Regions from separate parts of the Kribbella sp. CA-245084 genome, predicted to be linked through region 1. Evidence: riboswitches for the same ligand, from Rfam matches in the RefSeq annotation. Region 1 holds a riboswitch; each other region holds the start of a gene.
What was found. Region 1 has a riboswitch for cobalamin ahead of cobN (cobaltochelatase subunit CobN). Riboswitches for the same ligand answer to the same signal wherever they lie in the genome.
Positions count from the first base shown of each region.

Region 2: another riboswitch for cobalamin. It lies ahead of ACQPYH_RS24190 (CbtB domain-containing protein); the one in region 1 lies ahead of cobN (cobaltochelatase subunit CobN).
Region 3: another riboswitch for cobalamin. It lies ahead of ACQPYH_RS30965 (ribonucleoside-diphosphate reductase subunit alpha); the one in region 1 lies ahead of cobN (cobaltochelatase subunit CobN).
Region 4: another riboswitch for cobalamin. It lies ahead of ACQPYH_RS15490 (SCO2322 family protein); the one in region 1 lies ahead of cobN (cobaltochelatase subunit CobN).

Region 1 is NZ_CP192053.1:3,730,261-3,737,723, forward strand. Features, by position in the region: gene ACQPYH_RS17900 (serine hydrolase) at 1-528, opposite strand, end outside; gene ACQPYH_RS17905 (cobalamin biosynthesis protein) at 686-1,621, shown strand; gene ACQPYH_RS17910 (histidine phosphatase family protein) at 1,612-2,292, shown strand; gene ACQPYH_RS17915 (DUF3500 domain-containing protein) at 2,283-3,251, shown strand; gene ACQPYH_RS17920 (vanadium-dependent haloperoxidase) at 3,253-4,518, opposite strand; cobalamin riboswitch at 4,710-4,833, shown strand; gene cobN (cobaltochelatase subunit CobN) at 4,867-7,463, shown strand, end outside.
Region 2 is NZ_CP192053.1:5,033,810-5,041,272, reverse strand. Features, by position in the region: gene ACQPYH_RS24195 (CehA/McbA family metallohydrolase) at 1-2,195, opposite strand, end outside; cobalamin riboswitch at 2,305-2,451, shown strand; gene ACQPYH_RS24190 (CbtB domain-containing protein) at 2,492-2,707, shown strand; gene ACQPYH_RS24185 (CbtA family protein) at 2,725-3,582, shown strand; gene ACQPYH_RS24180 ((2Fe-2S)-binding protein) at 3,651-4,244, shown strand; gene ACQPYH_RS24175 (TetR/AcrR family transcriptional regulator) at 4,236-4,832, opposite strand; gene ACQPYH_RS24170 (ABC transporter permease) at 4,910-5,992, shown strand; gene ACQPYH_RS24165 (alpha/beta fold hydrolase) at 6,031-6,771, shown strand; gene ACQPYH_RS24160 (GTP-binding protein LepA) at 6,781-7,463, shown strand, end outside.
Region 3 is NZ_CP192053.1:6,502,025-6,509,487, forward strand. Features, by position in the region: gene ACQPYH_RS30950 (class I SAM-dependent methyltransferase) at 1-661, opposite strand, end outside; gene ACQPYH_RS30955 (Fic family protein) at 766-2,034, shown strand; gene ACQPYH_RS30960 (DinB family protein) at 2,100-2,681, shown strand; cobalamin riboswitch at 2,748-2,915, shown strand; gene ACQPYH_RS30965 (ribonucleoside-diphosphate reductase subunit alpha) at 3,049-7,041, shown strand; gene ACQPYH_RS30970 (ribonucleotide-diphosphate reductase subunit beta) at 7,038-7,463, shown strand, end outside.
Region 4 is NZ_CP192053.1:3,207,561-3,215,023, forward strand. Features, by position in the region: gene ACQPYH_RS15480 (ABC transporter ATP-binding protein) at 1-1,385, opposite strand, end outside; gene ACQPYH_RS15485 (energy-coupling factor transporter transmembrane protein EcfT) at 1,382-2,395, opposite strand; gene ACQPYH_RS15490 (SCO2322 family protein) at 2,470-3,189, opposite strand; cobalamin riboswitch at 3,295-3,429, opposite strand; gene ACQPYH_RS15495 (hypothetical protein) at 3,429-3,638, opposite strand; gene ACQPYH_RS15500 (aldo/keto reductase family protein) at 3,638-4,648, opposite strand; gene ACQPYH_RS15505 (DUF3043 domain-containing protein) at 4,670-5,257, opposite strand; gene ACQPYH_RS15510 (PspA/IM30 family protein) at 5,424-6,248, shown strand; gene pspAA (PspA-associated protein PspAA) at 6,245-6,520, shown strand; gene ACQPYH_RS15520 (sugar transferase) at 6,901-7,463, shown strand, end outside.

The sequences.
Region 1 (7,463 bases):
GAGTACGCCGGCGAGTCCGGCCGGGCTCATCAGGTTGCTGATGCCGGCGCGCTGGGCAGGACCGTCGTCGATGCCGCGCTGGATCTTCGACGCGGGGGAGGACGAGCCGGGCAGGGTCGCTTCGCTCAGTACGGCGTGGGCCGCGGGGATCCCGACCTGTTCGAGCACGAGGTCTGTCGCCAGGTTGCTCGAGCGGGTGATCATCTCGGTCGCGAGCCAGCCGAGCGGCACCTCGGTGCCCAGCTTCTCCCAGGTCGCGGGCGCCTCGTCCTCGTCCGCGTCGACCGCGAACCGGCCGCTGCCTGCCGACGCAAAGTCGTTGTGCACGGCGACCGGCTGGTCGAGCGCCAGCTCACCGGCCTCGACCTTGCGCATCATCGCCATCGCCACCGGCAGCTTCATCGTGCTGGCCGAGTAGTGCGCCCGCTCCGCCTCGTGTTCGAACACCGGCACGCCGTCCAGCCGGCCGAGCCACACCCCGAACTCCCCGCTCCCGTCGACCCCATGGAGCAGCTCCGCGATTCCCATGCCGTCACCCAATCACAAACCAAGACCTGGCAGACTGCTGAGGGTGCGCCCCACGAACACCGCCCCTCGCTCCGCTCGGGGCGGGGGAGGAGACGGAGCCCCGCGTCAGTCAAGGCGTGTCGCGCAGCGACGTGGTGCTCGGCGGACCGATCCGGGAGTGACGAGGGCGCTGGGGATCATTCTCGGCTTCGCCGCCGACCGGATGCTCGGCGATCCGCGCCGCCTCCACCCGGTCGCCGGCTTTGGCCAGACCGCGGCCCGCCTCGAGCGACAGCTGTACGCCGACTCGCGCGCGGCCGGCGCTGCGCACACCACGATCCTCGTCGGCACCACCACCGCGCTGGGCCTCGCAGTCGAGCGAGTGACCCGCAACCATCCGATCCTCCACGCAGCAGCCACCGCCGCCGCGACCTGGACCGTGCTGGGTGCGCGCAGCCTCGAACGCGAAGCGGAGACGATGGCTGCGCTTCTCGAGGACAAGGACATCCCGGCCGCCCGTGACCGCCTCGGCCATCTGTGTGCCCGCGACGCCACCGACCTGGAGGCGGACGAGCTGGCCCGCGCAACGGTGGAGTCGATCGCCGAGAACACCTCGGACGCCTGCGTCGCACCGCTCATCTGGGGCGGAGTCCTCGGTATCCCAGGCCTCCTCGGCTACCGAGCGGCGAACACCCTGGACGCGATGGTCGGCTACAGGTCGCCGAAGTACCAGAACTTCGGATGGGCGGCGGCGCGCTTGGACGACGTACTGAACCTGGTGCCGGCGCGGGTCTGCGCGCTCCTCACCGGGCTCGCCGCCGGGCGGCCGCGCGAGGCGACAGCTGTCTGGATGCGCGACGCCGCCAAGCATCCAAGTCCGAACGCCGGCCCCGTCGAGGCGGCCTTCGCCGGTGCGCTCGGCCTCACGCTCGGCGGAACCAACGACTACGGCAGCTACCAGGAAGACCGTGGCACGCTGGGCGACGGGCCCGCGCCGACGGTCGCTGACGTCCGGAGGACGGCCGCGCTGGCCCGCCGGGTCGGGGTGGCTGCGGCAGCCGTAGCCGCCATGACCGCCATGACCGCCATGCGGAAGGGAAAGCGATGGGGTTGAGTCATCGGCCGGCGCGGATTGTTCTGATCCGGCATGGCGAGTCCGAGGCGAATCTGGACAAGACGGTCTACGAGCGGATCCCAGATCACGCCGTACCGCTGACGCCGCACGGGCACGAGCAGGCGGTGAAGGCGGGCAAAGACCTGCGGGAGCTGTTCGAGAACGAGCCGGTTCGCGTGTACGTCTCGCCGTACCTGCGCGCCCGGCAGACCCTCGAGTCGCTCGGGCTGGATGACCTGATCGAGATGCCGCGCGAGGAGCCGCGGCTGCGCGAGCAGGACTGGGCCAACCTGCAGGACACCGCGGACATCGAGCGGCAGGAGAAGCTGCGGGACTCGTTCGGGCACTTCTTCTACCGGTTCACGCAGGGCGAGTCGGGTGCCGACGTGTACGACCGGGTGTCGACGTTCCTGGAGACGATGCACCGCGACTTCGAGAACCCGGACGCGCCGCGGAACGTGCTGCTGGTCTCGCACGGGCTGACGATGCGGTTGTTCTGCACACGCTGGTTCCACTGGTCGGTCCGGTTCTTCGAGTCGCTGCGCAATCCGGGCAACGCGGAAACACGCGTCCTGCTGCGGCAACCCGATTTCCGGTACAAGCTGGACCGGCCGTTCGAGCAGTGGACGCCTTACGAACCGACGGAACGGGAGCGATCGGCATGGTTGTAGCGCAGACGCGGGACACGGTCCTCGAACTGCTGGCGAGCCTCACGCCGGCCCAGCTCGAGAAGATCCGTGCTCCGTTCGACACACCGGACCACCAGCAATGGACGTATCTGCCGGGCGCGGTGCCCGGACTCGCCTTGACCGAGCTCACGCCGACCCAGCAGAAGCTGGTCGAGCGGCTGGTCGCGACCGGGTGCAGCGACCGGGGCGCGGCCGATATCTGGGCGGTCCTCGACGCGGAGGTCGTCGTACGCGGGCTGCCGGACCTGCCGGCGTCGGGGGAGTGGGAGGGCTCGATCGTCGGCGACCGGTACTTCCTCCGGGTGCTCGGCGACCCGAACGGGACCGACCCGTGGGCGTGGCGGCTCAACGGTCACCACCTCGCTCTGCACGTCACGCTCGTCGAAGGCGCGATCGCGTTCACCCCGCAGTTCATCGGGTCGAACCCGGCCGAGGTCCGCAGCGGTCCGAAGGCCGGGCGACGCTTCCTGGCCGCCGAGCAGGACCTGGGCTTCCAGCTCCTGCACGCGCTCGAGCCGGGCCAGCTGACCACAGCACTGGTCTCCGACGAAGCGCCGGACGACATCCTGACCCGCCACGACCCGGTCGCCGACGCGTCGCTGCTGCACCGCGGCCTGTCGTACGGCGACATGAACGAGGACCAGCGCCAGATCCTCAGCCTCCTCATCGGCCAGTACGTCGGACGCGCGGCCGGCCCGATCGGCCTGCAGACCTGGCAGGACATCACCGAGCACGGCATCGAGCAGCTGACGTTCGCGTGGGCCGGGGAGACCGAGCCGGGGATCGGGCACCGGCACTACTACTCGATCGCCGGCCCGAGCTTCCTGGCCGAGTACGACAACACCCAGGACAACGCCAACCACATCCACTCCGTCTGGCGCGACCTCCGCAACGACTGGGGCACCGACCTCCTGGCGGCCCACTACGGGATGCACCGCTGAATCAGGACCGAGGCAGGAACTCGTGGCTCGCGGTCCACGTGGCGACCCGGTGCCCGAGCTGGTTACCGTCGTTCATTGCGTGCCGGAAATGCAGCCCGAGCCAGATGCGGGCGTTCTTCGTCTCGGTGTCCAACGCGGTGGCTGTGGCATAGTGCCGGGTCGTCGAGGTCACCGGAGAAGAGACGTTCAGGTCGATCGAACGGGCACCGAAGAGACGGCTGAAGATCTCCGTCGAGGCCCCGGTGAGGCAGGCATGCCCGCTGGTGTACTCGGGATACGGCGGCGTGGCGACCAATGGTGTCCAGGCGGGATCAGGTGCGGTTGCGCGGTTACCGTCGGTGTCCGCCAACCGGATCGCGGTAATCGGCCGCCAGAACGCGTAGTCATACTTCGCCCGCCAGCAGGCGATCAATGCGTCGGCCTCACTGGTGCCGAGCAGAGCGAATGCCCGTGCGGTCCGGACGATGTCCATCCCACTCCGGGACACGCGCTCGCGAAGTGCCGCGTTGTACTGCCCCGACGCCGGCCCGTTCCAGAACAGGGCGGTCTCGGTCTGGGCTGCGGTCCGGGACGTCCCGTCCTTGGCGCCCATTGCCTTCACCTCGGCGAAGTCGCGGGCGTAGGCCTTCGAGGTGATCGGGTCGGGACCGCTGAGCCGGACCTGCTTGGGAGATCTGAGGGCGAGTGGCCGGACGAATCCCAGCCAGGGAGCGAGCATCGGCGCGAACGCGTCCGGGGTCGGGCGCCACACGCCCGGTGCCGGTGTGACGTCGAGGGTGATGTTGGCACCGCGCCCGTCATTTGCTCGTGCTGCGATCAGCGATGACGCTGCGGCCTCGCCAACGGCCTGCCCGCGATCCTTCGCCCTGCTGTCGGGGATGCTGCCCAGCGACGCTGCATAGTCGGCGGCGAGGTTCTGGGCCGAGGTGGGGAAGTAGTAGTTCAGCACGCGGTACGCCGCCGTCGCCGCTGCGGCCTCGGTCGACGCTCGGCCGCGAGCCCGAGGCTGCCGCAGGTACGGCTGGTAACGACCCTCGATCGTCACCACGGCGTCGTACACGGCGATCGAGACGAAGCCGAAATAGAGCGTGGACACGGGAACTGGGGTGGCGTTCTCGGTCAGAATGGTCCGGGCCGCGATCGCGTTCCAGGTGATGACGACAGCGGGATCAGCGGGCTGGGTCGCGGTGGCCGGCGGAACTGCGATGACCGAGGCGGCGAGTCCGGCAGCCACGACGGCCGAGAATGCCGGGAGTGTGATGCGCACTGGTATCTCCTTCAGTCGAAGTCGAGCGACTTGCGCTGAAGCAACGGGTGCGCTGCAGGAGGGCGCCAGCGGGTCCAAGCCCTTCCTTCCGTGCTAACACCGCCCCCTGGCCCGGTCAAGCATCAAACGTTGGTCTCGCTGCGGCGGGACCGGTGCCTGGCGTGGGAGGAACTCCACACCCGGTACGCCGCGACTGTCAGCTAGAGTCACGATCGTCATCGACGGCATCAGCAGGAACCCGGTGTGAGTCCGGGGCGGTCCCGCCACTGTGACCCGTAAGGGGAGTCAGGAACTGCCGCCGTCGTACCTCCGTTCGGGGCGTGGATACCCCGGGGAAGGAACGCCTTCGTGCTCCTTTTGCTCTCCACCGCCGACACCGACCTGCTCGCGGCCGCCGAGGCGGACGCCGGCTGGAAGGTCGCGAACCCTGCCCGCCTCGAGCTCGCCGAGCTCGGACCGCTGCTCGACACCGCCGAGATCGTCGTCGTCCGGCTCCTCGGCGGTCGCCGGGCGTGGGAAGAGGGGCTCGACGCGGTCCTCGCGTCCGGCAAGCCGGCTGTCGTGGTCAGCGGTGAGGCAGCGCCCGACGCCGAGCTGATGTCGTTGTCGACCGTGCCCGCCGGTGCGGTCACAGAGGCGCTCGCGTACCTGCGCGAGGGTGGCGCGGACAACCTCCGCAACCTGGCCGGCTTCCTGCGGGACACGCTGCTGCTGACCGGCGACGAGTTCGAGCCGCCGCGCGCACTCCCGGCGTACGGACTACGGGGTACGTACGTCGAGGACGAGCGACCCGTCGTCGGGATCGTGTACTACCGCGCGCACGAGATCTCGGGCAACACAGCGTTCGTCGACGCGCTCGCAGAGGCAGTCGTCGAGGCGGGAGCTCAACCTCTTCCGGTGTACTGCGGCACGCTGCGCGGGCTCGACCCGGCCGAGAACGTCGGGCTGTTCGAGCTGCTGCGTAAGTGCGACGTACTCGTGACGACGCTGCTCGCGGCGGGCGGGGCGGTGGCGGCGAACGCCAGTGCAGGTGGTGCGGACGATGCGTGGGACGCCGGCGCGCTGGCGTCGCTCGACATCCCGTTGATCCAAGGGCTCGCGCTGACGTCGACTCGCGAGCAGTGGGTGGAGAGTGACGCTGCGATCAGTCCGCTGGATGCGGCGACGCAGGTGGCGATCCCGGAGTTCGACGGGCGGCTGATCACAATCCCGTTCTCGTTCAAGTCGTACGACGCCGACGGGCTGGCGCGCTACGTGCCGGACGTCGAGCGGTGTGCGCGGCTGGCCGGGATCGCGGTGGCGCATGCCCGGCTGCGGCACGTGCCGGCGGCGGAGAAGCGGATCGCGCTGGTGTTGTCGTCGTACCCGACGAAGCATGCGCGGATCGGGAACGCGGTCGGTCTGGATACGCCTGCGTCGGCTGTTGTCCTGCTCGGTCAGCTGGAAGCGGCCGGGTACGACCTGGGCGGGCTCGACCTCAGTGAGTTGCAGGGCGCGGACGGGGCCGACGGGCTGATTCATCGCTTGATCGCGACCGGCGGGCACGACGTCGACTGGCTGACCGACGAGCAGCTGGCCAACGCTGTCGCCAAGGTCCCGCTGTCCACCTACGCCACCTGGTTCGGTCGCACTCCCGAGTCGTTGCAGGCGGCAATGATCGACGCCTGGGGCGAGGCGCCCGGCGAGTTGTACGTCGACACCTCGGGCGACGAGCCGGCGATCGCGCTGGCCGCCTTGCGGTTCGGGAATGTCGTGCTGATGATCCAGCCGCCACGGGGCTTCGGCGAGAACCCGGTCGCGATCTACCACGATCCCGACATGGCACCGTCGCACCATTACCTGGCGGCGTACCGCTGGCTGGAGGCGTCGCGGGATGAGGGCGGATTCGGCGCGCAGGCCGTCGTACATCTGGGGAAGCACGGGACGCTGGAATGGCTGCCGGGCAAGGGAATCGGGATGGCGGCCGACAGCGCGCCGGACGCGGTGCTCGGGAACTTGCCGATGGTCTATCCGTTCATCGTCAACGACCCGGGGGAGGGCACGCAGGCGAAGCGGCGGGCGCACGCGACGGTCGTCGACCACCTGGTGCCGCCGATGGCGCGGGCCGAGACGTACGGCGACATGGCGAAGCTGGAGTACTTGCTGGACGAGTACGCGACCGTGTCCGCGCTGGATCCGGAGAAGGTGCCGACGCTGCGCGCGCAGATCTGGACGTTGATCCAGGCGGCGCAGCTGCACCACGATCTGCACACTGACGAGCGTCCTCAGGACGACGACTTCGACGAGTTCGTGCTGCATCTCGACGGATATCTGTGCGAGATCAAGGACGTGCAGATCCGGGACGGGCTGCACATCCTTGGCGGGGCACCTGCGGGTGAGGCGCGGGTGAACTTGGTGCTCGCGATCCTGCGGGCGCGGCAGTTGTGGGGTGGTTCGTACTCGATCCCGGGGCTGCGGACCGCGCTGGGATCGGCCTTCGGGGTGGATGAAGCCGAGCTGCTGGCCAACCCGGGTGCGGCCGCTGACCTCGCCGATCTGGCGACGCTTGCCGACCTGCCGGCGGTGAGCGGCGCCGACGGTGTCGACCTGCTCGAGGCGGTGGCGCGGAAGCTTGTGGTCGGGATGGAGACGATGAGCTGGGATCCGACGAAGGTCCCGGTCGTGGTTGCCGAGGTGCTGGCCCGGGACTCTGCAGACGTGGCGCAGTCGTTGACGTTCGCCGCTGAGGAGGTTGTGCCGCGCCTTGCACGCACAGGTGATGAGGTGGCGAACGTGCTGCGGGCGCTCGACGGGCGGTTCGTGGAGGCAGGTCCGTCGGGGTCGCCGACTCGTGGGCTCGTCAACGTCCTGCCGACGGGACGCAACTTCTACGCCGTCGATCCGAAGGCGATCCCGAGCCGGAACGCTTGGGACGTCGGCGTCGCGCTCGCTGACTCGCTGCTCGC
Region 2 (7,463 bases), 1.3 Mb from region 1:
ATGAAGCCGGACTTCGCCTTCCAGAGCGCGTCGACCGAGTCGTGCAACCACTGCGCGCTCCGCCGGGACGCGCGGATCGGCTGACCCGCGAGCTCGACGAAGATCGGCTGGGTGTGCACGCTGCGCAGGATCCGCAGCGCCACCCAGGACGAACGCTCCAGCGGTACGTCGAACTCGATCGCCTGCTCGTTGCCGTCAGCAACCAGCTCCTGCGACCCGACCGGCACGCCGTTGACGAGCACCTCGACCAGCACGTTGCGGGTCCGGCCGATCCTCGAGCGTTCGAGATGCCAGCCGACCGGAGCGCTGTACGCCGGTTGCCCCGCGGCCGGCAGCGCCGGCGGATCCTCGGGCAACCACGCCGCGACCGTCGCGCTGACCCGGACCGGTCCCGCGGCGTCCGCCGTCTGCTCGCGGCTCGTGTCGCCGTCGATCGCGAAGTCGTAGACGTGACTGCGGCCGTCGCCGAAGTACGACGCCCTGTCCTTCAGTCCGCCGAGCCACGATTCCAGCGCCTGCGGGCCTTGTGGCGGCTCGGGCAGTTGGACGTAGGTGCGCCCGACGCCCGGGCCGTCGTCGTAGATGCAGGGGTAGTCGGTCTCCCCGAGCATCAGCGTGCGGTAGCCGACGTTCAGCAGGTGGTACCAGATGTTCAGCTCCGAGGCGGGATCGAACTCGGCGCCGCACTGGAAGTCGGCCGCACCGAGCGGTACGTCGACGATGATCTCGTTCGAGCCGATCGACTGGAAGCCCGGAATCACGTAGTTCGGCAGCTCACTCGTGCTGACCGAGAGGCCGAGTCCGCAGTGCGCGTAGCCGACCATCGCGTTCTGCGCGTGACCCCAGCGCATGACCGGCAGGTTGTACGACGGCCAGTCCTCGATGATCTTCGTACCGGGATAGTCCTGGTCGGTCAGCCCGAGCAGGATCACGTGACCGGAGTGGCTCGACGGGAAGCCCGACACCTCGAGGTCGTACCGGAGCAGGCTCTGGCCGTCGTGGTCGGTGTCCTGCGGATCCCAGTTCATGCCCTGCGCCTGCTGCATCGCCGGCCACTCGAGCTCGGCGCGCGGGCTGATCGACGAGCCGCTGAAGAACTGCTTCTGGTGGTAGTAACACGGTCCCCAGGTGAGCACGCTGCCCATCCACAGTCCCTCGCCGCGGACGTGCCGGATCATCGTCTCCGGGTTCACTCCCTCGGACGGCACGCTGTAGTGCGAGCAGCCGCCGGCGTGGATATGCGGATCGCCCGAGTAGTAGCCGTGCCGGGCCGGATCGGCCCAGCGATCGAGCTCGATCGTGACCGCGTCGTCGTCGGGCGTGAGATCGACCTCCACGCGGACCTCGCGGTACTCCGGTCCGCGGCGGGCCGAGATCTCGTACTGACCGCTGGGGAGCGTGATGACCTCGCCGGTCGCGCGGTAGACGTGTTCGTGGAAGAACATGTCGGGCGCGAGCCGCATCCCCTTCGACGGGTAGGAGCGCCGTTGGGAGTCGCGAACGGTGAGCGCCGCAACGCAACTGCTCCCGTCGGGCTCGCGGATGTCGAACCGGATGTCGCGCGCAGGCAGGCAGTCGAACTCGTACGACGCCTGGTACGGGCGATTCTCGGCCCCCATCCGCCGCCAGGCCTTCGCCATCGGCGGTCTGGTGTAGCTGTGCTCGGCCTCCTCGACGGCCAGGACGAACCCCAGCTCGCCGCTCTGGCTGCCGCCGTCGCGGCTGTAGAGGCTGATCACCTTGTACTCGACGTCCAGGCCCGAGATGTCGGTCGGCCCGGCCAGCTTCACCTCCAGCCAGCTGCTCTTGATCCTCGGAACGATCGTCAGCGTGTCCGCCATCGCGATTCGCGCGGCGTGGCTGTGGTAGTCGACTGTGTTGAGCACATGGTTCGACTGTGCGGCGAGATCGCCGACCAGCCGGTGCGGGTTGTCGATCCGGACCAGGAAGCTGCGCCAGCCGTGTTGGACGAGGCGCGGCGGCGCGGCGCCCGGCGTACTGATCGGCAGTCCTTGCTCGTCGATGGAGACGTCGACGAGGACAAACGGACGGAGCAGGTCCTCAACTGCGGCGGAGGACTGGGTGTCGTCGGCCAGCTTGGCCAACTGACTGGCAAGGTCGTCGGGTAGTGGTTCACCGATATCGCGGAGTTTCTCAACAGCTCGGGTGGCAGAAGCATGCAGCGGCTGGAACACGGGGCCTCCTCGGGGTGCACCGGCCTCCGAGCTTAACGGCCCGACCACGAGTGACCGGAATGGTTTTCCACAGGCAACCCGTGTGACGGGAGTGATGTGAGCAACCCGCAATTGACGTGCCCGGACGGCGTCCGTACTCTCGCAACGTAGTGACGGCGCAAGGAAGCCGATGAGATTTCGGCACGGTCGCGCCACTGTGAACCGTTCGCCTCGTGCGAGCGGTGAGTCAGATACTTCGCCGTCACGACGCTCCATTGGATGAGGGACGCACGATCCCCTAGAAGGAGGCTCTACTCGTGAGCAATCTGTCTGCTCCCACCTCGGTTTCCACGCCGGTCGTCGTACCGGTCTCGCGGGCTGTGATGTGGCTGGTCGGCACCGCGATCGTCGCGTTCGCGCTCTACTACTTCATCGGCGTCGATCAGGGTGCGTACTCGATCTTCGGCAAGGACATGCACATCCACGAGTTCGTGCACGACGCGCGGCACTTCCTCGGCTTCCCCTGTCACTGATCTGACTGACAACTGACATGGAAAGAAAACTGATCCTGCGCGGCGCACTCGCCGGCGCAGTGGCCGGGCTGATCGCGTTCGTCTTCGCGCGGATCTTCGCCGAGCCCCAGATCCAAGCTGCTATCGACTACGAGAGCGGTCGCGACGCCGCGCAGCACGAGCTGGACCACGCGGCCGGGTTGCCGGTCGAGCATGCGGGTCACGAGATCTTCAGCCGGACGTTGCAGGCGAATCTCGGAGCCGGTGTCGGCATCGTGCTGTTCGGTGTGGCGATGGGCGCGCTGTTCGCGGTCGCCTACGCGATCTGCCTGGGCCGGGTCGGCAAGCTGCGCCCGCGCAACCTGGCGATGCTGGTCGCGCTCGGCGGGTTCGTCGCGGTGTACTTCGTGCCGTTCCTGAAGTACCCGGCCAACCCGCCGTCGATCGGGCACGAGGACACGATCCACGACCGGGGCAATCTGTACCTCGCGATGGTGGCCTGCTCGATCGTGCTGCTGATCGGCGCGGTCCTGCTCGGCAAGCGTCTCCAACCACGCTTCGGCAACTGGAACGCGACACTCCTCGCGGTCGCGGCGTACGTCGCGATCATCGGCGTACTGATGGCCGTGCTGCCCTCGGTGGGTCAGCTGGCGGCGAATGTCGAGGAGTTCGGGCGGCACGCGACCGAGACACCTCTGCCGCTGACCGATGACAAGGGCACCATCGTCTTCCCAGGCTTCGACGCGGACCGGCTGTACGCGTTCCGCCTCTACTCGGTCGGCGCGCAGGTGCTGTTGTGGGGCGCCATCGGCCTGATCTTCGGTCCACTCGCGGAGCGCCTGCTCCAGCCGCGCAAGTCCAGTACCAAACAGGCGGAGCCGGTCGCGAACGCATGATGCTCGGCCCGTTCTTCGAACACGAACAACACCCCTCGGGTACGGCGCCGGCCGCACCGTGGCGGAGCATGTCGGAGCTGCTCGACGACCCCGCCGTACTCGAGGACCGGGTGATGACGACCCGCGCCTATCTAGCGGCCGCGGGCGGTCAGGAGCCCGAAGCCGTCGAGGTCCGAGTAGCGGCATCGATCACCCACCTCGGACTGGTCGCGCGCCTGGTCTCACCCGCTTTGGCCGCTGCGGTCCTGGGCGACGGCGTCCCGCCCCTCGACCTGAACAGCGTCCATTGGCAACCAGTCCTAGGCGGAGCCTTTCCTCTGTCCCTCGCTCCGCCAAGCAAGTCCCGCGACCTGGCCACCGAGTTCTTCGAAGGCCCCGTCCCAGCTCTGGCCACGATCACACAGCGTTTCGGAGTCTCTGACCACATCCTCCGGGGCAACGTGGCCTCCGCCGTCAATGGCGCATCCGTTGCCCTCAGCAACGCAGCACCCCAGCTAGCAGACCAAGCCGGCAGAACGGCCGCGCAGCTCCTCGCACACCCAACCCTGCACGACATCCACACCACCACCGACGGCTTCCGCCGCCGCAGTTGCTGCCTCATCTACCGAGCCGCTCCCAACCACGCCGGCGCCCTCTGCGGCGACTGCGTCCTCTCAGCCTGAAGGTGGCCACAGCGCCCGCAGCGCCTCCGGGACGTCGGCGACAGCGTCGGGTCCGAGGAGCGCGAGCTGCTGGATGTAGCCGACCAGAATGGCGATCGTCACGGACGCCAGTGACTCCGCGGACGGGCCGGCCGGCAACGTGTTCGTCCGCTGGTAGTGAGCGACGACTTCGGCCAGCTCGGACCGGAGCCCGGTAAGCACCTCGTTGAACGCCGCCCCGATCCGGGGATCACGCAGCGCCTCGGTCCAGGCCTGTACGCCGATACCGGCGAGCCCGTTCTCCCGGTGCTTGGCCTGGATGGTCTCGACCGCCGCGGCGAGTGCGGCGCCGAAGGATCCGTCGGCACGTTCCTCCGTGACGGCGCGCATCATCGCGCCGATCTGCCGGATGTTGTCCTCCACGATCGCGACGACCACCTCGTCCTTGCCGGCGAAGTAGCGGTAGACCGCGCCGGAGGACAGGCCGGCCTCCGCGAACAGGTCGTGCATTGACGTCGCGTGGAACCCGTTGCGCGCGAAGGCTCGGCGGGCGGCGTCGAGGATGTACTCCCGCCGGGCGTCGCGATACCTCTCCGATGTTCTCGGCATGAGCAGGAGTATAGTCGAAAGAGAACGATCGTTGTCGTTTAGTGAGAGCATCTAACTCAAGTCCGAAAGGCGCAGAAGTGCCCAAGAATCCGCTCGTTCACCACCCGCCGTGGCGCCAGCTGCTGATCCTGTCGGTGATCGCACCGCTGATCGTCGGTCTCGCGGTCCTGGCGTTCACCTGGCCGGCGTCCCGGACCGAGGCCCGCAGCCTCCCGGTGGGCGTGGTGGGCACCGGGGTGGCCGCGCAGAAGGCAGCCGAAGGCCTGACCAATGCCCGGCCAGGCGCCTTCGACCTGCACCTGTATGCCAGCGACGCCGAAGCCCGGTCGGCCATCGAGCACCGCGAGGTGTACGGCGCGTTCGAGGTGAGCAGCCGCCGCATCGTCTTTCTGACCGCCAGCGCGGCCAGCCCGGCCGTTGCCCAGTTGCTGACGTCGGCCGCGGGGGCGATGGCAGGTCAGCTCTCGTCGACCACCCAACCAGTGGCGGCCTCGGTGGTACAGGATGTGGTTCCGACGTCGAGCGACGATCCGCGCGGCTCGACCTTCGCCGCCGCGATGACGCCGCTCGTGCTCGGCGGAGTGATCCTCGCCGTGATGGTCGCCGTACTGGTCGGCTTCAAGCCCGCCGTGCGAGAGATCGTGGCTCTGGCGGTGGTCTCGTGCATGGCCGGCGCGTGTGTGCATCTGGTGGCGCAGGACTACATCGGCGCGTTGCCGGGGAATCGGATCGGGACCTGGGCTTCGCTATCGCTGATGCTGTTCGCGATCAGTAGCTTCGTGGCCGGCATGGCCGCGCTGCTGGGCCCGGGCGGCGTTGCAGTCGGCGGCATCCTCATGGTCTTCGTCGGGAATCCGTTCGCGGGAGTGAGCTCGGCGCCCGAGCTGATGCCGTCGGTGGTCGGTCAGTTGGGGCAGCTGATGCCGCCGGGCGCAGGTGCGAACCTGCTCCGCAGCGCCGCCTACTTCAACGGACACGGCGCCGCGCAGCACGCCGTCGTACTCGGTGTGTGGAGTGTCGTCGGGATCGCCGCGATCCTCGAAGGTCATCGCCGGGTGGCGCATCGTCACAACGCCCGGCACAGCAACGACCTGCTCGCGGACAGCCCGCTGTACGAGGCGTTGAGCGATGTCACAGCTGAGAGCGGTGTCCGGACCTAGAGGCAAGTGGGCGATCTTCGACCGAACAGGAGAGATTCATGAGCAGTGACATCAGTGACAACAGGGGCACGGGCCAGCCGACCATCGTGCTGGTCCACGGTGCCTGGGCGGACGCGTCGAGCTGGTCTGGCGTCATCGATCGGCTGCACGGCGACGGGTACACGGTGCGGGCGATCCCGAACCCGTTGCGTTCGCTGCCGGGCAACGCCGCCTCCGTGCGGGCTTTCCTCGAGACGTTGTCCGGCCCCGTCGTCCTGGTCGGTCACTCGTACGGCGGTGTGGTGATCACCAACGCGGCCACCGGGCTCGCGAACGTCAAGGCACTCGTCTACGTCGACGCGTTCGCGCTCGACGAGGGCGAGACGGCGCTCGAGGCCGCCGGGGCCGACTCCGCCCTGTCGAACCCGGATCCCACGCAAGTGTTCGACTTCGTTCCGGCCGGTCCGCCGACGCCGACCACGGATCTCTACCTGAAGAAGCCGACCGTCTTCACGTGGTTCGCGACCGGCCTGAACGACGACGACAAAGCGAAGATCTACGCGACCCAGCGACCGGCTGCGTTCGGCGGCCTGGCCGACAAGTCCGGTACCCCGGCCTGGAGGACGATTCCGTCCTGGTACCTGATCGGCACCGGCGACCAGATCATCCCGCCGGACGTGCAGCGGGCGATGGCCAAGCGGGCCGGCTCCGACGTCACGGAGTTCGACGAAGGACACCTCGGCCTGATCAGCGATCCCGAGACGACCACGCGGGTCATCGAACAGGCCGCCCGCAGCTAGGTGGATTTTGTGACCGACTTGACTGTCCAGTCGACCCGGAGCCCGATCCGTAGGCGCTCTTCGCGGAGCGGGCTCCGGCAGTTCGTCGAGGCGTTCGCCGAAGAGCATCCGCCGTTGCTGCTGGAGTCGGCGGACCTGACGATCAAGGATCCCGACGGCGTACGACGTCGGTACGGCGCCGTGTTCAACTACCTGACCCGCGTCGAGTTCGAGGTCGAGCGCAACGTGCTCGAGCTTCGGGCATTGATGCCTGACGCAACGGAAACCGACAGGTTCTTCTACGAGGACGTGTGGTCGCCGCAGGAGCTGCAGCACGGCGTACTGCTCGATGCGGTCCAGCACCGGATCGGGATGACGGCGGCGCCGAGCGAGCTGTCGCGGGTGAGTGTCCCGATCAAGCTGGCCGGGCTGCTCTCACATCTGCCCGGCGTGCTCGGTGTCATCCGCCTGCTCTACTACTTGACGGGCGCGGCGACCGAGCGGTCAGCGGTGATCGCGTACTCGCGGCTGGTGGACGGACTGCGCACGATGGGCGAGCACGCGATCGCGTCGACGGTCGTCGCGCCGATCAGGCGGCAGGAGCCGGGGCACTTCGCGTTCTACCGCAAGTCGGCCGAGTCGCTGGTGCGGGACGAAGGTCTCCGCGACTGGCAGCTCCACCTCGCGCGGATCCTGCGCCGGCGGTCGTTCGA
Region 3 (7,463 bases), 2.8 Mb from region 1:
TGGTGGTGATTTCGCCGAGGCCGTGGCGCCATTCGTAGCTGGTCTGGCGGCCCGGGACCTCGTCGCCGGTGTAGGTGACGGTGGAGTCGTGGGCGATCGGGCCGCGGCCTTCGAGATAGTCGGCACGGAGGACCAACTCGTCGGACTCGCCGGGGAGTGAGACCTCGCGGAGTGAGTTCAGCAGCGGGTGGAACTCGACGATGTAGAGAGCGCCACCAGGCTTGAGGAGGTCGCGGACGACCTCGGCCCACTCCTTCAGGTCAGGGAGGTAGCAGAGCGCGCCCTTGCCGGTGTAGACGATGTCGAACTGCTTGCCCTGGACCGCATCGACGGCGTCGTAGACGTTCGCGTGCACGTAGTCGACCTCGACGCCCGCCTCGTCAGCGATCCGTCGCGCGGCCTCCAACGACTCGCTCGACAGATCGAGCCCGCTGGTCCGAGCGCCCCGGCGCGCGAACGCGATCGTCTCGGTGCCCAGATGACACTGCAGGTGCAGTACGTCGCGACCCTCGAGCGGCCCGAGATCCTCCCACTCGTAGTCGGCGAACCAGAACTCCGCGGGCCGGTCGTAGAAGTCGCTCGCCGCGTGCAGCGGCGCCCGGGCGTCCCAGTCGGCTTCGTTGGCGGCCACCATCTCCAGGGTCTGCGCGTCGAGAGTCACAGCCAGCAGTCTGCCCACAGCCAGGTCCACAGCTGGGTCCACAGGCTGGTGCGCTCACATCCACAAGTCTTGTTCAAGGTTTGTGGATAAGGTTGAATAAGGGTATGGCACGGGTGGAGTTACATCGGTGGCCCGGACACCCCGACGGGTTCACCCGGGCGGAGCGGCTCGGCGGGTCGTACGAGCTGTACTTCCCCGATCCGCTGGTCGGGCGTGAGTTCGACCTGAGCGACGACGTACTCGCGGTGCTCGAGGACGCCGCGGGCGATCTGGCGCGGCTCGACGCCACCGCGGCCGTGCTGACGAACAGCGAGGCGCTGGCTCGACTGCTGCTGCGGGCCGAGGCCGTCGGGTCGTCGCACATCGAGGGGCTCGTCGTCGGAGCGCGACGGCTGCTGAAGGCCGACGTACTGCGGGAGCGAACGCGGGACGTGACGGCCGAGGAGGTGCTCGGCGCGGTCGACGCGATGACCTGGGTGACCGAGTCCGTGCAGGCCGGCGACAAGCTCGAGGTCGAGCATCTGCTCGAGGCGCATCGCCTGCTGATGGCGCAGTCGCCGCACTCGGAGTACGCGGGCGAGATCCGCTACCTGCAGAACTGGATCGGCGGCCGCTCCCCCGCCGAGGCGTACTACGTCCCGCCGCCGGCGCAGCTGATCCCCGAGCTGCTCGAGGACCTGATCACGTTCGTCCGCGAGTCGCGGCTGCCCGTCCTTGCGAAGGCCGCGATAGCGCACGCGCAGTTCGAGACCATCCACCCGTTCGCCGATGGCAACGGCCGGACCGGGCGCGCGCTGATCCACCTGATCCTGCGCGCCGAAGGCCTGGTCACGCGGACCGTGCCGCCGGTATCGCTCTCGCTCGCGACGCACGCAACGGAGTACGTCGACGCCCTGACCGCCTTCCGGTACGTCGGACGCGCGACGACCCCGAAGGCCCGCGCTGCCGCGAACCCGTGGCTGCGGATGTTCGCGATGGCCTGCACACACGCGACCGCCGAAGCCGCGCGCTTCGAGCAGACCGCCGTCGACCTCAAGGCCGCCTGGCGGGAACGTGCGGCGCCGGTCCGGGCGGGCTCCGCGACCGAACTGCTCATCGACGCGCTGCCCGCCGCGCCGGTCCTCACACTCGCCGCCGCGGCGCAGCTCATCGACCGCTCGCAGCAGGCCGCCAACCAAGGGCTCGCCCGGCTGGTCGAGGCGCGCATCCTGCGCGAGGTCACCGACGGCCGGCGCAATCGCGTCTACGAGGCGCCCGAGCTGATCGACGCCTTCACGCTGCTCGAACGCCGCTTCGCCAGCCCGGCCGCGGACACCCGGATCGAGGCACCTAGCAGACCCGTTCCATCGAGGCCAGAACCGACACACCAGTGAATTGACTTTCGTCTCCCCGGCGAGCAAGAATTCGAACATATGTTCGATCGTACAGGGGAGAAGTGATGTCGGAGGCGTTCGACTGGGACATCCTGCACAAGCCATCGGCGATGGCCATGGTGCGCGGCCAGCTCGGCTTCAGCTGGATGGTGCTGTCCGGCCGACTCGCGCAGTTGACCGACGAGCAGTACTTCTGGCGACCGAGCAGCGAGGCGCTGACCGTCGTCCGGCGGCACTACGCCGGTCACTTCCGATCACTCGGATCCGGCGAATGGGTCGCACAGTGGCCCGATGAGCCGGACCATCGCGGTCCCCGCACGATCGCCTGGTTGATCGCCCATCTGACCGAGACCTTCTTCGAGCGGTGGGAGTGGACGTTCGGCGCGAGTCAGCAAGGGCGCGCCGACATCAACCTGCACGGCAACGCGCGCGACGCGGTCGCCTGGCTGACCTACTGGGTCGAGGCGTGGCGCGACGCGATCGCTGCACTGGACGAGGACCAGGTGATGACGGTCGGGTTGAGCCAGGCCAACGAGCTGGATGCCGGCGAGCCGTTCGGCCATGTCGTGCTGCGGCTGAATCGCGAGCTGATCCACCACGGCTCGGAGATCATGACGCTCCAGGACCTCTACGCGGTCGCGGCGTGAGATCGGCGACCACAAGATGTGCGACACGCGGCGTGGCGCTACCACAAGATGTAGATCTCTCGGCCTAGCATCACTACTGCTGGTGGTTCGGAGTGGTCGGCACCACAAGATGTGGGCCAGTCCGAGGCAACAGGGGAATCCGGTGCGAGTCCGGAGCTGCCCCGCAACGGTGAGCGGACGTGCTGTCGAGAGGCGTCCGCAAGTCCGGATACCTGCCACCGGCGCATGCACCGCCGGTGCATGCGGTCCGAGACCTCGCGGGTGGGTCGCAGGGCGTGACGGCAGTGTTCCCGGCCGGTGCTGCCGGTCCCGTCGTGCGCCTGCTCGCGTGGTTCCAGGCTTCCGAACTCTTGTGGAGAGCACACCTGTGACCCTTGCTTCCTCAACGGCTGCATCCCCGTCCCCGTTCTCGGGGATCGCGGCAGACCAGCCGATCGAGCTCACCGTCATCCGTCGCGACGGCAGCAGTACGCCGTTCGACGCCACCAAGATCTCCGTCGCCGTCACGAAGGCTTTCCTCGCGGTCGAGGGCGCCGACGCCGGCGCCACCCACCGGGTCCGCGACCTGGTGACCGACCTGACCGGCCGGGTCGTCGGAGCCCTCACCAGCCGCGGCGACGCGCGCCGCAGCGTCCAGGTCGAAGACATCCAGGACCAGGTCGAGCTGGCGCTGATGCGCGCCGGCGAGCACCAGGTCGCCCGCGCCTACGTGCTGTACCGCGAGGAGCGGACCAAGGCTCGCACGCCTGCCGATGCGGCCGGCGTGACCGAGAAGCCGGCGCTGACCGTCCGCGCGGCCGACGGCACCCGGTCCCCACTCGACGTCGACCGGCTGCGAGTGATCGTCGCGGAGGCGGCAGCCGGGCTCGACGCGGTCGACCCCGAGCTGATCCTCAACGAGACGCTCGGCGCCTGCTACGACGGCATCGCGCAGCACGAGGTCGAGCTAGCGCTGGTGATGGCCGCGCGCGGCTTCGTCGAGACCGAGCCGCAGTACAGCTTTGCCGCGTCCCGGTTGCTGCTGGACCAGATCCGGCGCGAGGCGCTGGGGCGTGTCCACGGCGAGCCGCGGCAGGCCAGCCAGGCCGAGATGGCCGAGGCCTACGCGACCTATTTCCCGCAGTACATCCGGACCGGGATCGAGGCCGGCCAGCTCGACCCCGAGCTCGGCACATTCGACCTCGAGCGGCTCGCCGCCGCGATCAGGCCCGAGGCCGATCTGGACTTCACGTTCCTCAGCCTGCAGACGCTGTACGACCGGTATCTCCTGCACCTCGACAAGGTTCGATACGAGCTGCCGCAGGCGTTCTTCCTCCGGGTCGCGATGGGGATGGCGCTGCGCGAGGACGACCGGGAGGCGCGGGCGATCCAGTTCTACGAACTGCTCAGCTCGTTCCGGTTCATGTCGTCGACGCCGACGCTGTTCAACTCCGGCACCACCCGGCCGCAGCTCTCGTCCTGCTTCCTGACCACGGTCGAGGACGACCTGGCCGGCATCTTCAGCGGCATCCGCAACAACGCTCTCCTCGCGAAGTACTCCGGCGGCCTCGGCAACGACTGGACCCCGGTCCGCGGCATCGGCGCCAAAATCCGCGGCACCAACGGCGAGTCCCAGGGCGTCGTCCCCTTCCTCAAAATAGCCAACGACACCGCCGTAGCTGTGAACCAGTGCTTCGGTCCCGAGACCCTCGTCTACACCGCCGCGGGTGCACAGCCGATCAGTGACATCGCCGTCGGTGACCTGGTCCTCGGCGCGAGTGGCCGGTATCGCGAGGTGACGAAGACCTTCGTGTACGACCAGGACGGCCCGATGGTCGAGGTCGACGTCAAGCACTCGATCGACCCGTTGCTCGTAACCGCCGGACACCCGTTCTACGCGATCCAGGGTGTGCCGATGGAGCAGAGCAACGAGCGCACCTACCGGTGGCTCGCGAACGGCAAGGTCACTGCCGGATGGGTCGAGGCAGGCATGCTCAGCAAGGGGGACTACATCGCTCAGGTCGTACCGGAAGAGATCGTCCCGGTCCGGGATCTGACCGAGGACGACGCACGGCTGTACGGCATCCTGCTCGGTGACGGACACCTGTCGAAGGACCGAAACCAGTGGGGCGTGTCCGGCAACCCACAGCGCGACACGCATCTCGCCTTCGTTCGCGCCTACCTCGCTGCCCGGTCGATCCACTTCTGGGAGACCGGTCGCGGTGACACCTACCAGCAGATCCACTGGGCTGCCGGACGAGGCCCTCGCCGGGATTCACTCACCGGCCGGATCGCCGGCCCCGGCGAGGCGACGTTGCCGTTCACGTACGACGACCTGTACGACGACGCGCACTCCAAGCGCATCGCGCGGCGACTGGCGCATCTGCCACTCGGCCACACTCGCGCGCTCATCCGTGGTCTGCTCGAAACGGACGGCGGCATCTCACGCGGGAAGGAGATCTACTTCACGAGCACCTCGCGCGGGCTGGCCAGCGGCATGCGCTACCAACTGCTCCGTCTGGGGGTTCCCACCGCCGGCCAGTTCCGGATCCGCGAAGGTGAACACGTCGGACGTCGTTCGGACGGCTCCGAGATCGCCTTCTCGAAGCCGGTGCACGCCTACGATCTCCGCATTCCGGCGGTCCCTGGGATCGCCGAAGTGCTGGGCGTGACACCGGTCGAGAAGCTCAACTGGATCACACACGAAGGCATGGTCTTCTCCCGGGTACGCGAGGTCCGCAGGACGCCGATGGTTCCGGTCGTGCACGATCTCGAGGTCGATATCGACGAGTCCTACATGACAGTCGCCGGACTGGCTCACAACGGTGGCAAGCGCAAGGGCGCGGTGTGTGCGTATTTGGAGACTTGGCATATCGATGTCGAGGAGTTTCTCGATCTCCGGAAGAACACTGGGGACGAGCGTCGGCGGACGCATGACATGAATACGGCGAACTGGGTGCCGGATCTGTTCTTGCAGCGGGTTGAGGCTGGTGGCGAGTGGACGTTGTTCTCGCCCAATGAGGTGACCGATCTGCATGATCTGTACGGCGCGGCGTTTGCCGAGGCGTACGTCGCGTACGAGGCGGCGGCGGATCGTGGTGAGGTCCGGGTGTTCAAGCGGGTCAAGGCTGTCGACCTGTGGCGGCGGATGCTGACGGTGCTATTCGAGACCGGGCATCCGTGGATCACGTTCAAGGACGCCTGCAACCTGCGTTCGCCGCAGCAGCACGACGGTGTCGTCCACTCGTCGAATCTGTGCACCGAGATCACCCTCAACACCACGGTCGAGGAGACCGCGGTCTGCAACCTAGGTTCGGTCAACCTGGTCGCGCATCTCACCGGGGACGGCCTCGATGCCGAGCTGCTCCGGGACACGGTCAAGACCGCGGTCCGGATGCTCGACAACGTCATCGACGTGAACTTCTACACGACCCCGGAATCGGAGCGGGCCAACCAGCGCCACCGTCCGGTCGGCCTCGGGCTGATGGGCTTCGCGGACGCGCTGTTCGCGCTGCGGATCCCGTACTCGTCGGATGCCGCGGTCGAGTTCGCGGACAGTTCGATGGAGCAGATCAGCTACCACGCGATCGAGGCGTCGAGTGATCTCGCTGCCGAGCGCGGGCGCTATTCGACGTACGACGGGTCGCTGTGGAGCGAGGGGATCCTGCCGATCGACTCGCTCGAGCTGCTGACGTCCGCCCGCAACGGCGACGTGATCGTCGACGAGAGCAAGCGGCTGGACTGGGACGCGCTGCGGGCGAAGGTACTGCGCGACGGCATGCGGAACTCGAATGTCATGGCGATCGCGCCGACCGCCACGATCTCCAACATCTGCGGCGTGAGTCAGTCGATCGAGCCGGCGTACAGCAACCTGTTCGTGAAGTCGAACATGTCCGGTGAGTTCACGGTCGCCAACCCGTACCTGGTCGCCGAGCTGAAGGCGCGCGGGCTCTGGGACCAGGTGATGGTGTCCGACCTGAAGTACCACGACGGTGTGCTGGCCGGTATCGAGCGCATCCCCGCGGACGTGCGGGAGCTGTATGCGACCGCGTTCGAGATCGACCCGCAGTGGTTGGTGAAGGCGGCGTCGCGCCGGCAGAAGTGGATCGACCAGGCCCAATCGCTGAACCTCTACATGGCGAAGCCGTCGGGTCGTGCGCTCGACGAGCTGTACCGGTCGGCCTGGCGGTATGGCCTCAAGACGACCTATTACCTGCGTTCCCAGTCAGCAACCCACGTGGAGAAGTCCACGCTCAAGGGAACCGACGGCCGACTCAACGCAGTACCAGTGGCAGTGCCAGTTGCAGTACCAGTAGCAATCCCAGAGCCGACCGGAGCTGTCTGCTCCATCGAAGACCCCGACTGCGAGGCCTGCCAGTGAGCACCATTTCCGTTGGAGCGGCACGAGTCGAAGTTGCCGACAAGGCGATGATCAACTCGCGGGCCGACGTCAACCAGTTGCTGCCGCTGAAGTACACGTGGGCCTGGGAGAAGTACCTTGCCGGGTGCAACAACCACTGGATGCCGACCGAGGTCTCCATGCAGGCCGACATCTCACTCTGGCGGCGTCCACCAGGGGCAAAGGACGGCCTGACCGAGGACGAGCGGCTGATGCTCAAGCGCAACCTCGGCTTCTTCGCAACCGCGGAGTCCCTGGTCGCGAACAACATCGTCCTCGCCGTGTATCGCCAGCTGACCAACCCCGAGTGCCGGCAGTACCTGCTCCGCCAGGCGTTCGAGGAGGCCGTGCACACCCACACGTTCCAGTACATCTGCACGTCGCTCGGGCTCGACGAGGGCGAG
Region 4 (7,463 bases), 520 kb from region 1:
GCCAGCTCGCGCAGAATCGCCACCAGGCGGCGCTTGGCGCCGTAGTCCAGCCCGCGTGTCGGCTCGTCCAGCAACAACAACGGCGGAGCGCCGCACAGTACGACGGCCAGCGCCAGGCAGAGCCGCTGTCCCTCGGACAGGTCCCGCGGATGCTGGTCCAAAGCCACATCTGGTGCCAGCCGCTCGAGGAGCGCCCGGCAACTACCCGCGGGCACCTTGAAGTCGGAGTCCGCGGCAGAACACTCGTCGGCGACCGTCGCGGCATAGAGGAGGTCTGCAGGCTCTTGTGGGACCAGTCCGACCGCCTTCACCAGTTGCGCGGGCTTCATCTGGTGCGGGTCAGTCCCGGCCGCGACTGCAGTGCCCGACCGAGCCGGCAGGATGCCGACGAGCGCATTGAGCAGCGTCGACTTGCCCGCGCCGTTGCGGCCCATCAGCGCGACGACCTCACCGGCCTTCACACTGAGCGACACGCCACGCAGCGCCATCACGTTGCCGTAGCCAACGACCAGATCACTACACCGAGCCAGCTCAGCACCTAGCGCAGCAGCCGACCGCACCGGTGCAGCACTGTCCAGCTGGCGCCGTAGCGCGACGGCAGCCCGCCGAGCGTCCCGCACGGACAGGGGGAGTGGCGACCAACCGGCCAACCGTCCCAGCTCGACTACAGGCGGCGCGACCGGTGCGGTGACCATGCGCTCACCGGGCAGCCCTGTCGACACAGCAGCCGCACCACCCGGTACTTCGATCACGCGGTCGGCGTACTGGATCACACGCTCGAGCCGATGCTCAGCCAGCACCACTGTGACGCCCAGGTCGTGCACCAGCCGCTGCAGCGCAGCCAGCACCTCTTCGGCTGCCTGTGGGTCGAGTGCAGACGTCGGCTCATCCAGCACGAGTACCGCCGGATGCGACGTCAGCGCTGCTCCGATAGCGGTCCGCTGCCGCTGGCCACCCGACAACGACGTCAGTGCACGGTCCCGTACGTCGGCCAGCCCCAGCAGGTCGAGCGTCTCCTCGACGCGTCGCCGCATCACGTCCGGAGCCATGCCCAGCGACTCCATGCTGTAAGCCAGCTCGTCTTCGACCGTGTCGGTGACGAACCCCGCCATCGGGTCCTGACCGACCATCCCCACCACGTCCGCGAGGTCCCGCGGCCGGTACTCCCGGGTGTCCCGTCCGTCGACGAGCACCCGACCGGACAGCGTGCCGCCGGTGAAGTGCGGCACCAGTCCGTTGATTGCCCGCAGCAACGTGGACTTGCCGGACCCGGTCCGCCCGATCACCAGCGCCAGCTCGCCCTCCGGCACGATGAGACTCACGTCGCGGAGCGCCGGCTCACTGGCCCCGTGGTACCTCACAGATACGCGGTCGAACTCGATCATGCGACCGCCTTCTTCAACGGCGGTGCGGCCAGCGCAGGCACCAGTCCGATCAGTACACCGACAACCGGCAGCAGGGGAACCGGTGGTACGACCAACGGACCGTCCAGCAACAGCCCGTGCACACCACGTGCTGCGGCGGTCACCATCGCACCCGCAGCCACCGCACCGGCCGCCACGACCAGCCACTCAGGCAAAGCCCACGGATCGGGCCGGTACCTCGTCCTGGCCACCCGCTGACGTCCGATGGCCATCGCTCCGACCGCGAGCAGTACGCCGACGGCCAGTGCGCCCGCGGCGAGCGGGAACGACATGGAGTCGGTCAGCAGCGCGTAGACGCCGAGCAGGATGCCCAGCAGTCCGAGTAGCACGCTCAGCGCTGTGAGCCGACGCTGAGCGCGCGGGGCATGCGCCGTACGGCCGTAGCCGCGGGAGTCCATCGCGGCAGCGAGCTCCACCGACCGGTCCAGGGCGCCTTCCAACACGGGCATGGCCGTCGTACGGAAGGAGGCGCGGGTGCGGCCGCGCAAACGGCGTGCGGCGCGGATGCGGCGACCGTCGGTCACCAGTTGAGGTGCGAAGGTCAGTGCGACTACACAGGCCACGCCCATCTCGTAGAGCGCTCCGGGCAACGACTTCAGCAGGCGCCGTGGACTGGCCAGTGCGTTAGCAGCACCTATGCAGCACAGCATGACGGCCAGTTGCGCACCGTCGTACAGGGCGGTCACCAGAGCCTCTGCCGTCACCTCTCCGCCGAGCTTGACGCCCGCAGCCCAGGCAGGCAAAGGGATCTGCGGCAGCGTGAACAGCACGGTGTTCCCCTGCGAGCGGGTCGACAAGAGCGCCTGCAGCACCACGCGGACGCCGATGACCACCAGACCGAGCTTCAGGAACGCAGTGAAGCTGTGTGCCCACGGCGCATCGCTCCGGCGCGCTGCCACGACGAATCCGGTGACCGCGAGGATCAGGGCCAGCAGGACCGGGTTGCGGGTCCTGCTGGCCGCCACAGCCATACAGAGCGCCCACAACCACCAGGCCCCCGGGTGGAGCGCCCGGGGGAGTGTGAGGTGGTGGACGGCGCGCACGACTACTTAGCCGCAGTACGACGGCGGTTGAGAACGAACCCGCCTCCGCCCAGAAGGACCACGACGATTGCCGCGATGATGATGCCGGTCCAGGGCGCTCCGCTGTCGTCCTTCGAGGACGCGGCCGGTGTCGGCTGGACGGCAGTCGATCCCACTGCCGGGCCGACCTGCAGCGTGACAGGGGCGTCGGTAGCTGGGACGTTGATGCTCTTCACCTGGTCGCCGCAGCCCTTGGACGGGTAGCCGGCGACGCCGCAGGTGAGGCCCTTCTCGATCCGGACCGGCGCGACGGCGGCCAGGACCTGCGCGCCGTTCGACTTCGGATCCGTGACCACACAGGTGCCGGTCGGCTGGGCCGGCGTGTCACCGGTGACCGCGTCCTCCGGCGTACCGGGGTCGACGACCAGCGCCACCCGCTTCTTGCCGGTCTCCGCCGGGGTCTTGCCGCAGATCGCGTCGAAGTCGCCCGCTGCGCGCGGCACCCGCGGCTTCGCGCCGCCGACGGCGAACCGCCAGCCCTCGACGCCGCCGTCCGCCGGGACGTAGGCGTCCGCGCCCTTCTGGGAGAAGGCCCAGGTGCCGTTGGTCCACTGGTAGTAGCCCCAGAACCGGTAGCCGTCCTCGGCCTGGGCTGCGCTTGTTGTAACGGTTGCGACAGTCCCAGCCAGCAGGAGACCCGCCAGCAGGCTGAAGACCAGTCGTACGGTCCGATGTGCAGTCATTCTCGTGTCCTCGTTCGGGCCGCAGCCCGGTGGAGGAGATCCCGCCTGCACCGGCAGGGTAGGGGCTCCACCCGCGGACCACGGCGGGTAGGTGAGCCTGTCTGCCTGCGTCACAGTGGTCCGGCTCGCCACCCGGCTCCAGTTGGAGACGGGTGGCCTACGGTTGCGGGTCAGCGCCGGACTTCGACCGGCTTCCCTGTGACGCAGACGTGTGGTTCGACCGGAACTCTACTCTGTGACTATTCGGCCGACGACAGACTCATCGGCCCGTAGACCTCACGGTTGTCCTCGAGCAGGTAGACCTGGCTGACGCCGCGGTCGGCCAGATCGCGCCAGACCTCGCCCAGCCAGCTCTCCGCGTCACCCTGGGCCGAGAACTCCGCCCCGCCGACCTCACCCGGGTCGACCAGGGCGCCGGAAGCGGTCTCGAACCGCCAGTTCCAGCTCATCACGCCACCCGCGCTTGCGGCGAGTTCTGCGCGGTCTTGGCCGGGTCACGCTCGACGATGCCGCCGAGTACCTCGTCGATCCGCTTGAGCAGACCGTCGTCCAGCTTCACGCCGGATGCCTTCACGTTCTCGGTGACCTGCTCGGGCCGGGAGGCGCCGACGATCGCGGAGGAGACGTTCGGGTTCTGCAGCACCCAGGCGACCGCCAGCTGGGACAGGGACAGGTCGACCTCGGCCGCGATCGGCTTCAGCTCCTGGACCCGGGTCAGCACGTCGTCGGTCAGGAAGCGCTTGATGAACGTCGCGCCGCCCTTCTCGTCGGTGGCCCGGGAGCCCTCCGGCGGCTGCTGACCGGGCAGGTACTTGCCGGTGAGCACACCCTGTGCGATCGGCGAGAACACCACCTGGCCGATGCCGAGCTCCTCCGAGGCCGGGACCACCTCGGCCTCGATCACCCGCCAGAGCATGCTGTACTGCGGCTGGTTGGAGACGAACGGGATCCGCAGCTCGCGGGCCAGCCGGTGGCCCTCCTGCAGCTGCTCCGCGGTCCACTCCGAGACACCGATGTACAGCGCCTTGCCCTGCCGGACGACGTCGGCGAACGCCTCCATCGTCTCCTCCAGCGGCGTCTCGGTGTCGTACCGGTGCGCCTGGTAGAGGTCGACGTACTCCGTGCCGAGCCGCTTCAGCGAGCCGTTGATCGACTCGTGGATGTGCTTGCGGGACAGGCCGGTGTCGTTCGGGCCCTTCGGGCCGGTCGGCCAGTACACCTTGGTGAAGATCTCCAGCGACTCGCGTCGCTCACCGGCCAGCGCCTCGCCGAGCACCGACTCGGCCGCCGTGTTGGCGTAGGTGTCCGCGGTGTCGAACGTCGTGATGCCGGCGTCCAGCGCCGCCCGCACGCAGGCCTTCGCCTGCTCGTTCTCCACCTGCGACCCGTGCGTGAGCCAGTTCCCGTACGAGATCTCGCTGACCTTCAAACCGCTGTTGCCGAGAAAGCGAAAGTCCATACGCCTGACCCTACAGTCAGGTCAGGACGGCTTCTCGCCGCGTTTCACCATCGGCTTCGGCAGCCGCCAGCGACGCATCTGCATGGTCCGGCGAACGGCGTAGAACCCGAGGCCCTTGGTCGACTCCTTCGGGAACTTCACCCCGACCGACTTCTTCAGGCCGGCCGTCAGCAGGAACCAGTCCGCCGCGATCAGCAGGATCATCGCCAGGAACAGCAGGTTGACCATCCCGGCCAGCCACGGGAACTGCGGCGAGAACACCACGCCGACCAGCGACACCACCAGCAGGATCGGCAGCGCGAACTCCATCACGGAGTACCGGGCGTCGACGTAGTCCCGGGCGAAGCGGCGCACCGGGCCCTTGTCGGCAGCGGGCAGGTACCGGTCGTCGCCGGTCTGCATGGCCGACTGCATCTTGCCCCGCTCGGTCCGCACCTTCTCCCGGCGGATCGCCGAGGCCTCTTTGCGGTTGCGTGGCTTTTTGAACGCCGCCTTGCGCGCCGCCTCGGCGTCGCGGCGGCTCGGGGTCGGGCGACCCTTGCCTCCCGCCTTGCCCTGGGGCTCGGCGGGTACGGTGGTATCTGTTTCAGACTTGGAACGACGGAACACGGGGTCAGAACCTCATTCGCAGGGCAGGTCGCGACTCGGGGTGGTCCCCGGACCTCCTTACCACTTTATCGGGGCCGGTCCTGATGGTGTGGTGACCCATAGGGACATAGGGTGGATGACACGCACGCCGGGTCGTCAGTCCGGCACAGAAGGGGTACGGATATCGATGAGCATCTTCAAGCGGATGTCGACGATCTTCAAGGCCAAGGCGAACTCCGCCCTGGACAAGGCCGAGGATCCTCGCGAAACCCTTGACTACTCGTATCAGAAGCAGCTCGAGCTGCTCCAGAAGGTACGGCGGGGCGTGGCCGACGTGGCCACCAGTCGCAAGCGGGTGGAGTTGCAGGCCTCCCAGCTGCAGTCCCAGTCGGCGAAGCTGCAGGAGCAGGCCCAGAAGGCGCTCTCGATGGGCCGTGAGGACCTGGCCCGGGAGGCTCTGACCCGCAAGTCCGGGCTGCAGGGCCAGATCGACGACCTGACCACGCAGCACGCCCAGCTGCAGGGTGAGGAGGAGAAGCTGACGCTCGCCTCCCAGCGGCTGCAGGCCAAGGTCGAGTCGTTCCGGACCCGCAAGGAGACCATCAAGGCCACCTACACCGCGGCCGAGGCGCAGACCCGGATCAACGAGGCCTTCTCCGGCATCTCCGAGGAGATGAGCGACGTCGGTCTCGCGGTCCAGCGGGCCGAGGACAAGACCCAGCAGATGCAGGCCCGGGCCGGTGCGATCGACGAGCTGCTCGCCTCCGGCGCGCTCGACGACGCCAGCGGCACGGTCAAGGACAACATCACCCTGGAGCTGGACCGGATGTCGTCCGGCTCCGACGTGGAGAACGAGCTGGCCGCGATGAAGGCCCAGCTCTCCGGCGGCAGCGCGCCGAAGGAGATCTCCGGTGAGGCACCGGGCGCGGCCCAGCAGTCCGCCCAGACCGCCCAGCAGCCAGTGCAGCCGGCCGCCGAGCCGGTGAGACCTCAGGACGGAGATGTTCGGTGATCGTTCGCATCATGGGTGAGGGTCAGTGGCGACTGGCCGACGAGAAGCTCGACGCGCTCAACACCGTCGACGGCGACCTGGAGAAGGCCGTGTCGTCGGGTGACGAGACCGCGTACCAGTCCGCCTTCGGCGCGTTGCTGGACTTCGTCCGGTCCGGCGAGAAGGTGCCGGACGACGAGCTGCACGACTCCGACGCCATCCTGCCCCCGTCGGACAGCTCGCTCGCCGAGATGCGTGAACTGATCAGCGGCGACGGCTTGATCGCCGGCTGATCACTTGAAGTAATCATTTGAGACCCCTGGGGCCCCGAAAACGGGTCCCAGGGGTCTTTTGCTGTGAGCGGGGTGGCGCGCCGGTAAACACTGGTGATCAGTGCTTTTGTCCGCCGCGTTCCCGTAGTACTGTCTGGGTCACGCCGTTGTGGGGGCGGCGTTGGGCGAAGTCCGTGACGGGGAGTGGGTTGGTCACGGGTTTCGGTATCACCTGTGGGGGGTGACTGTGCGTGACTGAGTTTGTCATGTCCGAAGGGCTCGCTGAACCGGCTGATCTAAGGCCGGCGCCGTCAGGGGAGCGTCGTCGGCCGGTCTGGGTTGTTCCGGACGAAGTGCCGGCAGTGTTGCCGCGCTCGGCCCGGTTCACCGAGGCACGCTGGGTGGCGAAGTACCGTCGGGCATCGTTCGCGGCTGATCTCGGCGCCGGGGTGATCGGTGCCGCGCTGGCGCTGGTGGCCCGGTTCGGGGCCTCGATCAACCTCGGCTACTTCGTGCTGGGCGCATTGCTGCCGATCGCGTGGATCGCGTGTGTGGCTTTGCAACGCGGCTACGAGACCAGGTACTTCGGCACCGGACCGGAGGAATTCCGCTCGATCATCCGGGCCGCGGTCGCATTGACCGCGGTGGTCGCGATCACGTCGTACGCGACCAAGAGTGAGGTGGCCCGAGGGTTCGTGATCCTCGCGGTGCCGACGACCTGTATCGCGGCGATGGTCGGCCGGTGGTTCCTGCACCGGCAGATCTCCTGGCGGCGGTTCGCCGGCCGGTGCATGCGCCGAGTACTCGTTGTCGGACGCAACGACCAGGTGATGACGCTGACGCGGCACCTGGAGGAGCGGCCGGCCGACGGGTACGTCGTGGTGGCGAGCTGTCTGCCACGCGGCGACGTGTTCGAGGACGCCGAGTTCGAACGGCTGGGCCGGACCGAGATGGACATCCTGGC